DNA from 2 places in the Amycolatopsis sp. NPDC051371 genome. Region 1 is predicted to be linked to the other one. Evidence: riboswitches for the same ligand, from Rfam matches in the RefSeq annotation. Region 1 holds a riboswitch; the other holds the start of a gene.
The links. A riboswitch is a leader RNA that binds a small molecule or an ion and turns the genes downstream of it on or off. The one in region 1 is predicted to bind S-adenosylhomocysteine.
Positions count from the first base shown of each region.

Region 1 (7,699 bases):
TCGGGCGCGCGCTCTCCGACCCGACCCGCTGCCGGATCCTGACCGCGCTGCTCGACGGGCCCGCCTATCCCGGGCGGCTCGCCGGTGAGCTCGGGCTGAGCCGCTCGAACGTCTCGAACCACCTTTCGTGCCTGCGCGGCTGCGGGCTCGTCGTGGCGGGCTACGAGGGCCGTCAGGTGCGGTACGAGATCGCCGACGCGCACCTGGCCCGCGCGCTGCGCGAGCTCGTCCAGGTCGTGCTGGCGGTCGAACCGCGGGAAGAGTGCGAGCCGGCGTGACGGACGGGTGCTCGGACGGCTGCTGCGCGCCGGTCGCCATCGCTTCGGACCGCCGGGCGGTGCTCGTGCGCCGGGTGCGGCTGCTCGTGGCGGCGACCATCACCTACAACGTCGTCGAAGCGGCCGTCGCGCTGACGGCCGGCACCGCGGCCTCGTCCGGCGCGCTCGTCGGCTTCGGGCTGGATTCGATCGTCGAAGTCGCTTCAGCGGTCGCGGTCGCCTGGCAGTTCTCGGGACGAGACCCGGAAGCCCGCGAACGGCGGGCGCTGCGGCTGATCGCGCTCTCGTTCTTCGCGCTGGCCGCCTACGTGACGGTGGAGTCCGCGCGGACGTTCTTCACCGCGGCGGCACCGGAAACCTCGGTCACCGGGGTCGTCCTCGCGGCGGTTTCGCTCGTCGTGATGCCCGCCCTGTCCGCCGCTCAACGACGCACGGGGCGGGAGCTGGGGTCGGCCAGCGCGGTCGCGGATTCGCGGCAGACTTTGCTCTGCACTTACCTTTCCGCGGTCCTGCTGGCGGGATTGCTGCTCAACGCCCTCTGGGGCTGGTGGTGGGCCGACCCGCTCGTGGCCCTCGCCATCGCCTTCGTGGCGGTGAAAGAAGGCCGAACGGCCTGGCGCGGCGAGCATTGCTGCTGACGCCGTGCCAGGCCGTTCGCGAGTCCTCGATCAGGACGAGTACCCGATCAGTACCAGTGCGCACGCCCACCGATCCGGCGGCCGGTGCCGCCGAGGATGGCCAGTGCCACGCCGGCCACCGCGAGAATGATGCCGATGGTGTAAAGCACCGGGATACCCACGATGAACCCGATGATCAGGAGAATTACACCGAGAACGATCACTTTGACACACACTCCTTCGCATGGGACCCGTCCGGCATGCCGGCCGGCGGATGCGCTGTCACGGGGAGAATGGCCACTTTCCCGCTGCGGCAAACTGCGTCAAATGGAGCAATCTCGGATCAGTACCGGGATCAGTACCGATAGTGGTCGAGCTTGTACGGACCCTCGACGTCGACGCCGATGTACTCGGCCTGCGCCTTCGACAGCTTCGTGAGCTTCACGCCGAGTGCGTCGAGGTGCAGCCGGGCCACCTTCTCGTCGAGGTGCTTCGGCAGCCGGTGGACGTCGGTGGTGTACTCGCCGGGCTTGGCGAACAGCTCGATCTGCGCGATGGCCTGGTTCGTGAACGAGTTCGACATGACGAACGACGGGTGGCCGGTCGCGTTGCCGAGGTTCATCAGGCGCCCTTCGGAGAGCACGATGATCGCGTGGCCGTCCGGGAACGTCCACTCGTGCACCTGCGGCTTGATCTCCTTCTTCACGATGCCCGGCAGCTTCGCCAGCCCGGCCATGTCGATCTCGTTGTCGAAGTGCCCGACGTTCGCGACGATGGCGTTGTGCTTCATCCGGCTCATCTGGTCCGCCGAGATGATGCCGAAGTTGCCGGTGGTGGTGATGAAGATGTCGGCCGTCTCGGCGACGTCGTCCAGCTCGACCACGTCGAGCCCGTCCATCGCCGCCTGCAGCGCGCAGATCGGGTCGATCTCGGTGACCGAGACCCGGGCGCCCTGGCCGCGCAGCGCCTCGACCGCGCCCTTGCCGACATCGCCGTAGCCGCAGACGAGGACGCGCTTGCCGCCGATCATCACGTCGGTGGCGCGGTTCAGGCCGTCCACAAGGGAGTGCCGGATGCCGTACTTGTTGTCGAACTTGGACTTCGTCACCGAGTCGTTGACGTTCATCGCGGGAAAGAGCAGCTCGCCGTCCTTGGCGAGCTTGTAGAGCCGCTTGACCCCGTTGGTCGTCTCCTCGGTGACGCCGCGGATCTCCTTGGCCATGCGGGTGAAGCGGTCGCCGTCGGCGGCCAGGCTCGCGCGCAGCGTGTCGAGGACGATCCGGTACTCCTCCGGGTCCTCTTCGGACGGCTGCGGCACCGCGCCCGCGGCTTCGAACTCGACTCCCTTGTGGACGAGCAGGGTGGCGTCGCCTCCGTCGTCGAGGATCATGTTCGGCGCCTGGCCGCCGGCGAAGGCGAAGAGCCGGTCGGTGCACCACCAGTACTCTTCGAGCGTCTCGCCCTTCCATGCGAACACCGGCGTGCCCGTAGGGGCGTCGACGGTGCCCTCCGGGCCGACGACGACCGCGGCGGCGGCCTCGTCCTGGGTCGAGAAGATGTTGCACGACACCCAGCGCACCTCGGCGCCGAGCGCGACGAGCGTCTCGATGAGCACGGCGGTCTGCACGGTCATGTGCAGCGACCCGGCGATGCGGGCACCCTTCAGCGGCTGCGCGGCGGCGTACTCGCGGCGGATCGCCATCAGGCCGGGCATCTCGTGCTCGGCGAGCCGCAGCTGGGTGCGGCCGGCCTCGGCCAGGGACAGGTCGGCGACGGCGAAGTCGAGACCGTTGCGGCTGGTGAGTTTGTCACTCATCTCTTGAGCTCTCTCCGAAAGGTTGCGGAAGCGCTCGGAAGGCGTGACCGGGAAACCCTTGCGGGCCCATGCAAAAAAGACGCCTCCCTCGCGGGAGGCGCCCTTGGGTCCGTGGTGACGGGCCGAGCGTGGCGGAAAAGTCTCCGTCGCAGCGCCTCTCGGCCCGTCACCAGGATGGCAAAGCCGCCGGGAGGCTGTCAAGCGAGCGAGCGCGCCATGAGAACGTCGTCGACGTCCGCGCCGTCAACGCGGAATTCCGCCCGCAGCACGCCTTCCACGACGAATCCGCAGCCCTCGTAGACCCGCCGGGCGGCGGTGTTGTGACCCAGCACGCGCAACGTCACCTTGCGCGCGCCGCGTCGGCGCGCTTCGGCCACGGCGGCGTGGACGAGCTGCCGGGCGATGCCGAGCCGGCGCCGGTCCGGGTCGACGGCGAGCCCGCCGATCACCCGCACGTGGTCGTGGGCGGGGATGGCGAACCCCGCGCCGAGGCGGATGTAGCCGGCGACCACGCCGTCGTGCTCGGCGACGAGGACGTCCTCGGGGTGGGTGCCGTCGTCGAAGAACGGGGTGCCGGGCGGGGGAGGGGGAGCGGGGGACATCTCCGTGGTCCAGGTGCGCTCGTCGAGCTTCGCGAGCACGGCCTCGTCCTCGGCCCGGGACGTCCGGATGGTGATCACGAACCGATCTCCTGCCAGGCCTGCTCGACGATCCCGGCCAGCTCCCGGGGATCGCGGTTGCCTTCGGTGCCCATGCTCCGCACCGCAACGGTCAAGCCGGCGCCGGTGCGCTGGCAGTTCGTCACGAACGAGCGGTCCGGGTCCGGGGCCGAGCCGGGCGCGGCCGGGTCGTTGTGGACCAGGCACTGCACGTCGCCGACGCGCACCAGCTCGGTGCCCGGCTTGGCGATGCCGAGGGCCTGGACGTCCTCGTACGGCGCGAACAGCTCCGGCGACGGCGCGCGCACCGCGACCAGCTGGAAGGACCGCAGCAGACGCTCGTCCTGGTAGTCCTGGACCACCGCGCCGGCGCCGTCGTAGGCCGCCGACACGCGCGCGGCGGTCTCCTCGTCGGTCTTGCCGATGCGGTCGATCTGGGCCTTGCCCCGGACGGCGTCGAGCTTCGCGATCGCGTCCTGGGCGCGGCTGAGCCCGCCGAGGTTCGCCGGCGCGGTCAGGGTCTGCCCGCTCGGCCCGCCGAGCAGGCCGAGCACGAGCCACGGCACACCGACCAGGAGCGCGCCCACGAGCACGCCGATGAGACCGGCGACGACCGGCCGCGCGAGCGGCGGACGGGGTGCCGGATGCGGCGGCCCCGACGGGGGTCCGGGCGGGAAGTCCTGCGAGAAGCCCTCGGTCACCGGGGAATCCTGGCGCAGTCCGGTCCCTCCCGGGAAGGGAATTTTGCGGTCGCTGTGTCAAATCAGGTGCGCGCGCCGCCAGATGCCCTCGGATCGGCCGCCGATCAGCCCTGCCTCGCGCAGGAACGGCACGATCTTCTCGGCCATCCAGCGGCGCGTCTCGTGGAAGTGCGGGTTCGCGAGCGCCGCGGCCCGGCCCTCGCGCGCGTCGATCCCGACGCTGCGGTAGACCCGCGGGTCGATCATGCTGTCGATCACGCCGAACGCGACCAGTGCGGTCCGCAACCGGTGCCGCTGCAGGGCTGCCTTCGACAGCTTCGGCGTCTCGCGCAGCACTTCCTCCTTGGCGAACCGGACGTGCCGGGCCTCCTCGACGACGTGGATGCGGTTGACCGAGCGGATCAGCGGCTGGATGCCGTCGTCGTCCATCATCGACCGCTGCAGCCGGTCGGTGGTCTCCTCGGCGACCAGCACGCTGGCGAACATCGACGGCCCGGCGGCGGTCGCGCCGAACACCTTCGCGGCGCGGTGCACGACCTTCGGGACGCCGTAGCGGGGCACGCCGAGCCGGTCGGCGGTGCGGGCGAACATCACCGAGTGCCGGGTCTCGTCGCCGATCTCGGTCATGGCGTACTGCGCGTGCTCGGTGCGCGCGTCGAGGTCGAAGACGTACCGCGCGAGCAGTTGCATCAGGACGATCTCGAACCAGAGGCCGACGCTCATGATGCTGGCGATCTCGTGCTTGGACAGCTCGAGCCGCTGCTCCGGCGTCAGCTTCGCCCACAGGTCGGTGCCGTAGAGGGAGACGCGCTCGAGCGGCATGTACGCCTTGCCCTCGGCGAGCGGCGCGGCCCAGTCGATGTCGACGTACGGGTCGTAGGAGTTCTTCGCGGAGCTCCTGAGCAGCCGAGCCGCGGTGACGTCCCGGTCCTGGGCCTCGACGCCCATGGCGACCTCCGAAAGTAGGGGGTACAAGCTGTACTAGCTACTTTTGCCGACCGTACACCCTCGGACGGGCCGTGAGTAGGCTTTCGCCGTGACCAAGGTCGACGGGCGGGCGGCGCGCTGGGCGGGCCAGCAGGAGCGGCGACGCGCCGAGTTCGTCGACGCCGCGCTGGAAGCGATCGCCGAGCACGGCCCGGACGTCTCGACCGAGCAGATCGCCGAGCGCGCCGGGGTGGCGCGCACCCGCCTGTACAAGCACTTCGACGGCGCCTCCGACCTCCAGCGGGCGATCGCCGAGCGCGCGGCCGAGCTGGTGACGGCCGAGCTCCAGCCGCTCTGGCACCCGTCCGGTTCGCCGAACGAAATGATCTCGACGGTCATCTCGACCCACCTGCGCTGGCTCACCGAGCACCTCCACCTGCACCGGTACCTGGGCCGCGCGGCGCCGGGCCCGACGGACGTCCGCGGCACGATCGCCCGCCACCTCAGCCGCCTGTTCACCGGCTACCTGACGGCGTTCGGCCTGGACCCGGCGCCGGGGGACACGATCGCGTTCGGCCTGGTCGGCTACGTCGAGTCGGCGACGACCCGCTGGCTCGACCACCCGGGCACGCTCAGCCTCGAGCAGCTGACGGGCCAGCTGAGCGGCACGATCTGGGCGATGCTCGACCACACGCTCCGGGCGGGCGGGGTCGAACTGGACCCGGACCGGCCCTTGCTGCTGCCGGAAGGGCTCTAGTCCTCCCGGAGGAACTCCGCGCGGACCCCCAGCAACCGCACCGCACGGGTCAGCTCGAACATCCCGAGCACCTCCCGCGCCGCGCGGCCGATCTCGTCGGCGTCCGACGTCGGCTCGGGCAGCGTGATGCTGTGCGTGTGGGTCAGGAACGGCACGAACCGCACCTTCACCGCGATCCGCGCGGCCGGGCGGCCTTCGTCGAGGACGTCCTGCCACACGCGCTTAGCCAGCGCCGACACCTCGGCGGCCATCTCCGCCGGGTCCGTGAGGTCGCGCTGGAACGTCGTCTCGCGGCTGCGGGAGCGGGCGACGTACGGCGTCGCGCTCACCTCCGCGTCGCTGATGCCGCCGCCGAGCAGGCGCAGCCACGGGCCGGTCTTCGGGCCGAACCGCGCGGCGAGCTCCGCCGCGTCGGCGCCGGCCAGGTCGAGGACCGTGGCGATGCCCAGCTCGGCGAGCTTCTTCGCCGTCTTGCCGCCGATACCCCACAGCGCGTCGGTCGGGCGCGCGGCCATCACGTCCCACCAGTTCTCCTGCGTCAGCCGGAAGATCCCGCCCGGCTTGCCGAACCCGGTGGCGAGCTTGGCCCGCAGCTTGTTGTCGCCGATGCCCACCGCGCACGACAGCCCGGTCTCGCGCGTCACGGCGTCCTTGATCGACGCCGCCAGCGCCTCCGGGTCTTCGGTCTCGGCGCCGACGAACGCCTCGTCCCAGCCCAGCACTTCGACGACGACCGGGAGCTCCCGCACCGCGGCCATCACGTGCTCGGACACCTCGAGGTAGGCCGGCGGGTCACTGGGCAGGAAGACGGCGTCCGGACAGCGTTTCGCAGCGATCCGCAACGGCATGCCGGACTGGATCCCGAACTCGCGGGCCTCGTAGGACGCGGTCGCGACGACGGCGCGTTCGGTGGGGTCGCCGTTGCCGCCGACGACCACGGGTTTCCCGCGCAGCTCCGGCCGGCGGGCGATCTCGACGGCGGCGATGAACTGGTCGAGGTCGACGTGCAAGACCCACTTCACGGGCCCAGTCTGCCTCAGAACGTCAGATCCGGTGCCGCGCCACGTGGGTCCAGACGGTGCCGGTCAGCGCGAGGATCCCGCAGAGCGTGACGCCGGGGTCGGGCAAGATCAGTCCCAGGACCAGCAGCGTGACGGCGACGGCGTCGACGGCGAACAGCAGGGCGCTGCGGAGCGCGCGCGACTTCGGGCGCCGGCCGTCGCGCAGGGCGGTGGCCAGGTCGGGGTCACTCAGCTCGAGGTTCCGCTCGATCTTCTCGAGCTCGGTGCGATCGTGGTGACTGAGCATCGGGGTACTCCTTCGGCGCCGAACCCGCCGTATCGCCAGAGCGAATACCCAATCGTCCTCCTGGCTAACCGCCAAACGTCTTCTTATTTCGTGCTTTTCGTTGCTCCGACCGGGTGATCCGCGCTCCGTGACCGCTCGGGAGCGCGTTAGGTTCGCCTGACACGAGGCCGGCCAGGCCGGCTTCGCGCCGGTCGAAGCCGGTCTGGACCTTCAAGCAGCGGAGGACTCCATGACCTTGCCCACCGAACCGATCGGCAGCATTCCGCGTCCCGGGTACCTGATCGACGGGCTCGGCGCGTTCGCCGCCGGACGGATCGACGCCGCCGCGCTCGCCGAGCTGGAGAGCCGGGCACTCGCCGACACGATCAGCCGGTTCGAGGAGACCGGGTCGCCGGTCGTGTCCGACGGCGAACAGGGCAAGCCGAGCTTCGCGACGTACCCGCTGGCCGGGCTGACCGCGCTGGCGGCGGACGGCGTCGTCATCCCGTTCGCCGACGGCCACACCCGGCAGCTGCCGCGGCTGACCGCGGGCCCGTTCCGCTACGCGACCCACGCGGACTCCTACCTGACGCGCGCGAAGGCGCTGACGGACAAGCCGGTCAAGCAGGCCGTGATCGCCGCGTCCGCGATTTCGCT
Region 1 is NZ_JBFBAG010000025.1:104,830-112,528, reverse strand. It holds gene AB0M59_RS28555 (metalloregulator ArsR/SmtB family transcription factor) at 1-278, shown strand, start outside; gene AB0M59_RS28550 (cation transporter) at 275-916, shown strand; gene AB0M59_RS28545 (hypothetical protein) at 964-1,119, opposite strand; gene ahcY (adenosylhomocysteinase) at 1,251-2,711, opposite strand; S-adenosyl-L-homocysteine riboswitch at 2,800-2,877, opposite strand; gene AB0M59_RS28535 (GNAT family N-acetyltransferase) at 2,909-3,391, opposite strand; gene AB0M59_RS28530 (hypothetical protein) at 3,388-4,071, opposite strand; gene AB0M59_RS28525 (diiron oxygenase) at 4,129-5,019, opposite strand; gene AB0M59_RS28520 (TetR/AcrR family transcriptional regulator) at 5,108-5,755, shown strand; gene AB0M59_RS28515 (DNA polymerase IV) at 5,752-6,777, opposite strand; gene AB0M59_RS28510 (DUF3040 domain-containing protein) at 6,800-7,063, opposite strand; gene AB0M59_RS28505 (cobalamin-independent methionine synthase II family protein) at 7,293-7,699, shown strand, end outside.

Region 2 (7,699 bases), 100 kb from region 1:
ACCAAGGGCCGCTCGCTGGAGCAGATCGAGCTCGACCTCCGGGCGCGGCAGGGGGTCGCGGCCAAGAGCTGACCCCGGGGGGTCTCGGCGGCGGGGCACGACGGTGACGTCGGTGCCCCGCCGTAATTCGGTTGCCCCGGCCGCGGCCGGGGCTGCACTGTGCCCCGATGGAGATCCGTTCCACGACCGAGCAGGACCGCGACGCGTTCGCCGACACCGTGTACGCCGCGTTCGCACGCTTCCCGGAATCCCCGGACGCGCTGTTCTCGGCGCTGGAGATGGAGCGCGGCGTGCTCGCCGTGGCGCCGGACGGGCGGCCCGTCGGCACCGCCGCCGCGTACTCCTTCGAGCTGACCCTGCCCGGGGAGATCCTCGTCCCGGTGGCCGGGGTGACCGCGGTCGGCGTCCTGCCTTCGCACCGGCGCCGGGGTGTCCTGAACGCGATGATGCGGCACCAGCTCGCCGACGTCCGGGCCCGCGGCGAGGTCCTGTCCGTGTTGCTGGCTTCGGAAGCCGGGATCTACCGCCGGTTCGGCTACGGCCCGGCGACCTACACGGAGCGGCTGACGGTGTCGCGCCACCAGGCCGCCTTCGCGCCCCCGCGCGCGGGTGGAGCGGCCGCGTCCGGCTCGATCGAGGTGCTGCGACGCGCCGACTGCGGCGACGTCCTGGAAGACGTCTACGACCGGTATCGCCGCGCCCGGCCCGGGGCGTTGTCCCGGCCGCACCGCTGGTGGGCCGGGGGCGCGGGGCAGCCGCCGGTCTCCGTGGCGCCGCGGTACGTCGCCGTCCACCGGGACGACGACGGCGTCGCGGACGGCTACGCGAGCTACGCGGTGGATGCCGGCACGTTGACGGTCGACGAGACGATCACGGCCGACGACGCCGTCGCGACGGCCCTGGCCCGGTTCGCGCTCGACCACGACCTGGTCACCCGGGTGGTGTTCAAGCACTGCCCGCCCGGGCACCCGCTGCGCTGGCAGTTCGCGGACTTCCGCGCCGGCCAGGCCGAGGACGAGACCGACTGGCTGTGGGTGCGGTTGCTGGACATCCCGCGCGCACTGACCGCACGCGGCTGGGAGGCCGACGGCGAACTGGTCCTCGACGTCGAAGACCCGTTTCTCGACGAGCGAGGCAGTTACCTGCTGACAGTCCGGGACCGCAAGGCAGAGTGCATAGCGACGGACCGGAACCCGATCTTTCGCTGGACGTGAGCGACCTGGGTTCGGTCTACCTCGGCGGCACCGCGCCCAGCACGCTGGTGCGCGCCGGGCACGTCCGGGCCCATCACCCGGAGGCGGCGGCACTCGCCGACGCGCTCTTCCGCGCCGAGCGGCCGCCGCACTGCCTGCACTGGTTCTGACCGGGGCGGAGCCGCCGCGACTTCGCCGAAGCCCTGGGCGTCCCGGTCAGCCGGCAGGCTCGCCGAACCAGCGGGCAAGGTGGTCGTCCAGGTCCTGCTGGTCCTCGCCGATCCAGGCGATGTACCCGTCGGGGCGGATCAGGGCGGCCGGGACGTCCAGTGCCGCGGTGGGATCCGCGATGAGGTCGACCCGGTCCTGCCGGCCCTCGACGGTCAGGCGTTCGGTGCGGTCGAGCACCAGGCCGCGGCCGCGGCGCAGCCGGTCGTAAAGGCGGCCCTGCTTCAGGTCGAGGTCCGGCAGGCGGCGGCCGAGCAGATCGGAGCCCGCGCCGAAGTCGTAACGGATGCCGATCGCGGTGATCTTCTCGATCAGGTACCGGTTCACCGCGTCGATGCCCATCAGTTCGGTGAGCAGCCTCCGCACGGCCCGCGGGCCGGGTCCGGCGGCGTGCAGTTCCCCCTGGGCGCGGGTGCTCTCCAGCACGTCCCCGGCGACCGGCTGACGTTCGGCCTGGTAGGTGTCGAGCAACGTCTCCGGCGCCCAGCCGCGGACCTGCGCGGCCAGCTTCCAGCCGAGGTTGACGGCGTCCTGGACACCCAGGTTCAGGCCCTGGCCGCCGGCGGGCGGGTGGATGTGTGCCGCGTCGCCGGCCAGCAGCACCCGCCCGACCCGGTACCGTTCGGCCAGCCGGGTGGCGTCGCCGAAACGGGACAGCCAGCGCGGGGAGTGCACGCCGAAATCGGTGCCGGCGATGGCGCGCAGCTCCTGCCGGAAATCCTCGAGGGTGGGTGGTTCCGCGCGGTCCTCGCTGACTCCCGCGGCGGGGACCACGACGCGGTAGATCCCTTCCCCGAAGGGCCGGAGGCTGAACACTTTGTTCGTCTCGTGGATTTCGGCCACTTTGGCGGCGATTTCCGCCGGCGGCGCACTCACGGCCATTTCGCCCATCAGCGTGTCGTTCCGCGAGGGCTCGCCGGGAAAGCCGACGCCGAGCAGTTTGCGCACCGTGCTGCGGCCGCCGTCACAGCCGACGAGGTACCGCGACCGCAGCCGCTCGCCGTCGGCCAGTTCGACGGTCACCCCCTCGTCGTCCTGCTCGAACCCGGCCACCGCACAACCGCGCCGGACCTGCGCGCCCAACGCGGTCGCGTGGTCTTCGAGCACCCGGTCGACGACCGGCTGCGGGATCCCCAGCAAATAGGAGTACGGGGAATCCAGACCCTCGGGCGCGGGGGTGGGAATGGCGGCGAAGATACCGCCGACCGGACGCTGTCTTCCGCGTTCGAGCAAACGATCCAGCAGCCCGCGCATCGCCATCAGCTCGAGACTGCGAATGTGCAGGCTCACCACGCGGATGAGCGATGAAACGGGCTCGGGCTCCTTTTCCAGAACCAGTACCCGCACCTCGTGCAACCGCAGTTCGGCGGCCAGCATCGCACCGGTCGGCCCGCACCCGGCAATGATCACATCGAACATGAACCACCCATTCGCGCAGCTCTCCCACCCAGGCGCCGTGCGGCCCCGTTTCCGGATTTCCGCAGGTCCTGGCATCGGCCGCCCATCGTGGGGCACCGCGGGACGCGCCGCAAGCGATATTCACACGGGCGTCACCACGAGCCCGAGCTTGCCGGCCAGCCGGCCGATCCAAGCCTCGACCTCGGCCGGCGCCCGGTCGGGCAACCCGAAGATCGTCTCGGTCACGCCGAGGGAATCCAGGTGCGCCAACCGGTCCGGGTCGGGCCGCTCGCCGAGCGCGCAGATCCGCGGTGACCCCGGGCGTCCCTCGGCGAGCCAGATCTCCTTCAGCAGAGCCACGTGTCCGTCCAGGTCGGAGTCCGCGGGGGTCGTGATCCAGCCGTCCGCGTGGCGGGCGATCCAGCGGAACGTCTTCTCCGTCGGGCCCGCGCCGAGCAGCACCGGGATGTGCGCCTGGACCGGCTTCGGCCACGCCCAGCTCGGGCCGAACGAGACGAACTCCCCGTCGTAGGAGGCTTCTTCGGAAGTCCACAGTGCATTCATCGCTTCGAGGTACTCGCGCAGCGCCGTGCGGCGGCGGTTGCCCGGGATGCCGTGGTCGGTCAGCTCGTCGACGTTCCAGCCGAAGCCCGTACCGAGCGTCACGCGGCCGCCGGAGAGGTGGTCCAGGCTCGCGATCGTCTTGGCGAGCGTGATCGGGTCGCTCTCGACCGGCAGGGCCACGGCCGTGGACAGCCGGATCCGCGACGTCACCGCGGCCGCCGTCGCCAGCGCCACCCACGGGTCGAGGGTGCGGCTGTAGCGGTCGTCGGGCAGGGACGCATCGCCCGTGCGCGGGTGCGGCGACTCGCGCTTCACCGGGATGTGGGTGTGCTCGGGCACGTAGAAGGTGGCGAACCCCGCGGCTTCGGCGGCGCGTGCCGCGGAAGCCGGAGTGATGCCTCGGTCGCTGGTGAACAGCACTATTCCGTAGTCCACGCGAGGAGCGTATTAGAACGTGTTTCAGTTTTCAAGGTCGGCCGCAAGTGCGAAAAGTGGCAACGTGGACGCGGAGAGTAACATCGTGGGCCGCTCGGACGACGATCGAGACGACCCAGGTGCGCAGGCGGGGAGCAGAGCGCCGGCGCGGGACGCGTCAGGGTGGGCCCGAGGACGACACGAGGCGGAGGCAGGGTGGAACCGGAAATCCATTGTGGACTCACGGTGTCCCAGTCAGTGGACGCACCGACGGGGCGGGTTGGCGTGCGTATGCCCGTTTCCAGTACCGTGGACCACAGGTCGAGAGGCGCTGCAACGGACCGCCGGGTCCGCCACGCTCGACCGGGATCCACCGATCAAGGGCGCCTCCCGGATGAGGGAGGCTGCCGGTGAACCCGATCACCCCGCGAGAAACCCCCAGCGAGCCCGAAGCCACCGCGCGCCTGCGCGAGCTGCTCGGGCAGCGGGTGGCGGTGCTCGACGGCGCGTGGGGCACCATGCTGCAGGGCGCCGGGCTCACCCCGGCCGACTACCGCGGCGACCGCTTCGGCGAGCACACCCACGACGTCACCGGCGACCCCGACCTGCTGAACCTCACCCGCCCGGACGTCATCCTCGACGTGCACCGCCAGTACCTCGCGGCCGGCGCGGACATCACCACGACGAACACCTTCACCGCCACCAGCATCGGCCAGGCCGACTACGGGCTGCAGGACCACGTCCACGAGATGAACGTCCGCGGCGCGCAGCTGGCCCGTCAGGCGGCCGACGAGCTGGGCGGGAAGTTCGTCGCCGGGTCGATCGGCCCGCTGAACGTCACGCTCAGCCTGTCGCCCAAGGTCGACGACCCGGCGTACCGCGCGGTGACGTTCGAGCAGGTCAAGGCCGCGTACGCGGAGCAGATCGCCGCGCTCGCCGAAGGTGGCGTCGACCTGCTGATGATCGAGACGATCTTCGACACGCTCAACTGCAAGGCGGCCATCGCCGCCGCCCGCGACGTCGCGCCGCACCTGCCGCTGTGGATCTCGGTCACCATCGTCGACCTGAGCGGCCGGACGCTCTCGGGCCAGACCGTCGAGGCGTTCTGGAGCTCGATCGAGCACGCGAAGCCGCTGGTCGTCGGGGTCAACTGCTCGCTGGGCGCCGAAGAAATGCGCCCGCACGTCGAAGAGCTGTCGCGGATCGCCGGCACCTACGTCGCCTGCCACCCGAACGCCGGGCTGCCCAACGCCTTCGGCGGCTACGACCAGACTCCCGACGAGACCGCCGGGCTGATCGGCGGGTTCGCCCGCGAAGGCCTGGTCAACCTGGTCGGCGGCTGCTGCGGCACGAGCCCGGCGCACATCGCGAAGATCGCCGAAGCGGCGAAGGGCGTCACGCCCCGCGAGGTGCCCGCGCCGCGCACGCACACGCGCTTCAGCGGGCTGGAGCCGTTCGGCATCGGCGCCGACACCGGGTTCGTGATGATCGGCGAGCGCACCAACGTCACCGGCTCCAAGCGGTTCCGGCGGCTCATCGAGTCCGACGACCACCAGGGCGCCGTCGACGTCGCGCTGGAGCAGGTCCGCGGCGGGGCCAACCTGCTCGACGTCAACATGGACGCCGACCTGCTCGAGTCCGAGCAGGCGATGACGACGTTCCTCAACCTCATCGCCACCGAGCCCGAGGTGGCCCGGATTCCGGTGATGGTCGACAGCTCCAAGTGGAGCGTGCTCGAAGCCGGCCTGCGCTGCCTGCAGGGCAAGGGCGTCGTCAACTCGATCAGCCTCAAGGAGGGTGAGGAGCCGTTCCTCGCCCAGGCGCGCATCATCCGCAACTACGGCGCCGGCGTCGTCGTGATGGCGTTCGACGAGCAGGGCCAGGCCGACACGGCCGACCGCAAGGTCGAGATCTGCGGCCGCGCGTACGACCTGCTGACGCAGCAGGCCGGCTTCGCGGGCGAGGACATCATCTTCGACCCGAACGTCCTCGCCGTCGCCACCGGCATCGCCGAGCACAACGGCTACGCGAAGGCGTTCCTCGAGGCGCTGCCGCGGATCAAGGAGCGCTGTCCCGGCGCCCGGACCAGCGGCGGCATCTCGAACCTCTCGTTCTCCTTCCGCGGCAACGACGTCGTGCGCGAGGCCATGCACTCGGCGTTCCTCTTCCACGCCGTGCAGGTCGGCCTCGACATGGGCATCGTCAACGCCGGCCAGCTCGCGGTCTACCAGGACATCCCGGCCGACCTCCTCGAGCTGGTGGAGGACGTGCTGTTCGACCGTCGCGAAGACGCCACCGACCGGCTGGTGAGCTTCGCGGAGAACGTCAAGGGCAGCGGCACCAAGCGCGTCGTGGACCTCTCGTGGCGCGAAGGCACGGTCGGCGAGCGGCTGTCCCACGCGCTGGTGCACGGCATCGTCGACTACATCGTCGAGGACACCGAAGAGGCGCGGCAGCAGCTGGCCCGGCCCCTCGACGTGATCGAGGGCCCGCTGATGGACGGCATGAAGATCGTCGGCGACCTGTTCGGCTCCGGCAAGATGTTCCTGCCGCAGGTGGTCAAGAGCGCGCGCGTGATGAAGCGGTCCGTCGCCTACCTCGAGCCGTACATGGAGGCGGAGAAGGAGAAGGCGCGCCTGGAGGGCCGGCTGGAGTCGTCGGGCGGCCAGGGCAAGATCGTGCTCGCCACGGTGAAGGGCGACGTCCACGACATCGGCAAGAACATCGTCGGCGTCGTGCTCGGCTGCAACAACTACGAGGTGATCGACCTCGGCGTGATGGTGCCGGCCGCGAAGATCCTCGACACCGCGGTCACCGAGGGCGCCGACGCGGTCGGGCTGTCCGGGCTGATCACGCCGTCACTGGACGAGATGGTCGCGGTCGCGGCCGAGATGCAGCGGCGCGGGCTGAAGCTGCCGCTGCTGATCGGCGGCGCCACGACGTCCCGCCAGCACACCGCGGTCAAGATCGCGCCCGCCTACGACAACGCGACGGTGCACGTCCTCGACGCGTCACGGGTGGTCGGCGTGGTGTCCGACCTGCTGGACCCGGACCGGTCGATCGCGCTCGCCGAGAAGAACCGCGCCGACCAGGAGGTGCTGCGCGAGCAGCACGCGAGCAAGCAGCGCCGCCCGATGCTGACGCTCGACCAGGCCAGGGCGAACCCGGAGAAGGTGTCGTTCGACGGCCTGCCGACCCCGGCGTTCACCGGCCGCCGCGTCGTCGAGCCGAGCATCACCGAGCTGCGCGAGATGGTGGACTGGCAGTTCCTGTTCCTCGCCTGGGAGCTCAAGGGCAAGTACCCGGCCATCCTGGAGCAGCCGGTCGCCCGCGAGCTGTTCGACGACGCGAACACGCTGCTCGACGAGATCATCGCGAACGGCAGCTTCCAGGCGAAGGGCGCGTACGCGTTCTGGCCGGCGCACAGCGAGGGTGACGACATCCTGCTCGAAGGCGACTACGCGCACGTCGGGTTCCCGATGCTGCGGCAGCAGACGTCGAAGCCGCTGGACCGCGCGAACCGCTGCCTGGCCGACTACATCGCGCCGGTGGGCGACCACCTCGGCGGCTTCGCGGTCGCCATCCACGGCGCGGGCGAGCTCGCCGCGAAGTACGAGGCCGAGCAGGACGACTACCGCGCGATCATGGTCAAGGCGCTGGCGGACCGGCTCGCCGAGGCGTTCGCCGAGTACATCCACCTGAAGGCGCGCCGTGACTGGTTCGAGCCCGACGCCGAGCCGAAGCTGGAGGACCTGCACGCGGAGCGGTTCCGCGGCATCCGCCCGGCGCTCGGCTACCCGGCCAGCCCGGACCACAGCCAGAAGCGGGAGCTGTTCGAGCTGCTCGGGTCCGGCGACCTGGGCATGGCGCTGACCGAGTCGTACGCGATGACGCCGGCGGCG
Region 2 is NZ_JBFBAG010000025.1:3,446-11,144, reverse strand. It holds gene AB0M59_RS28095 (sugar porter family MFS transporter) at 1-72, shown strand, start outside; gene AB0M59_RS28090 (GNAT family N-acetyltransferase) at 168-1,214, shown strand; gene AB0M59_RS28085 (sterol carrier protein domain-containing protein) at 1,211-1,363, shown strand; gene AB0M59_RS28080 (FAD-dependent monooxygenase) at 1,410-2,840, opposite strand; gene AB0M59_RS28075 (TIGR03619 family F420-dependent LLM class oxidoreductase) at 2,961-3,818, opposite strand; S-adenosyl-L-homocysteine riboswitch at 4,115-4,193, shown strand; gene metH (methionine synthase) at 4,208-7,699, shown strand, end outside.
Region 2: linked by a shared signal. The riboswitch ahead of metH (methionine synthase) and the one ahead of ahcY (adenosylhomocysteinase) in region 1 are both predicted to bind S-adenosylhomocysteine.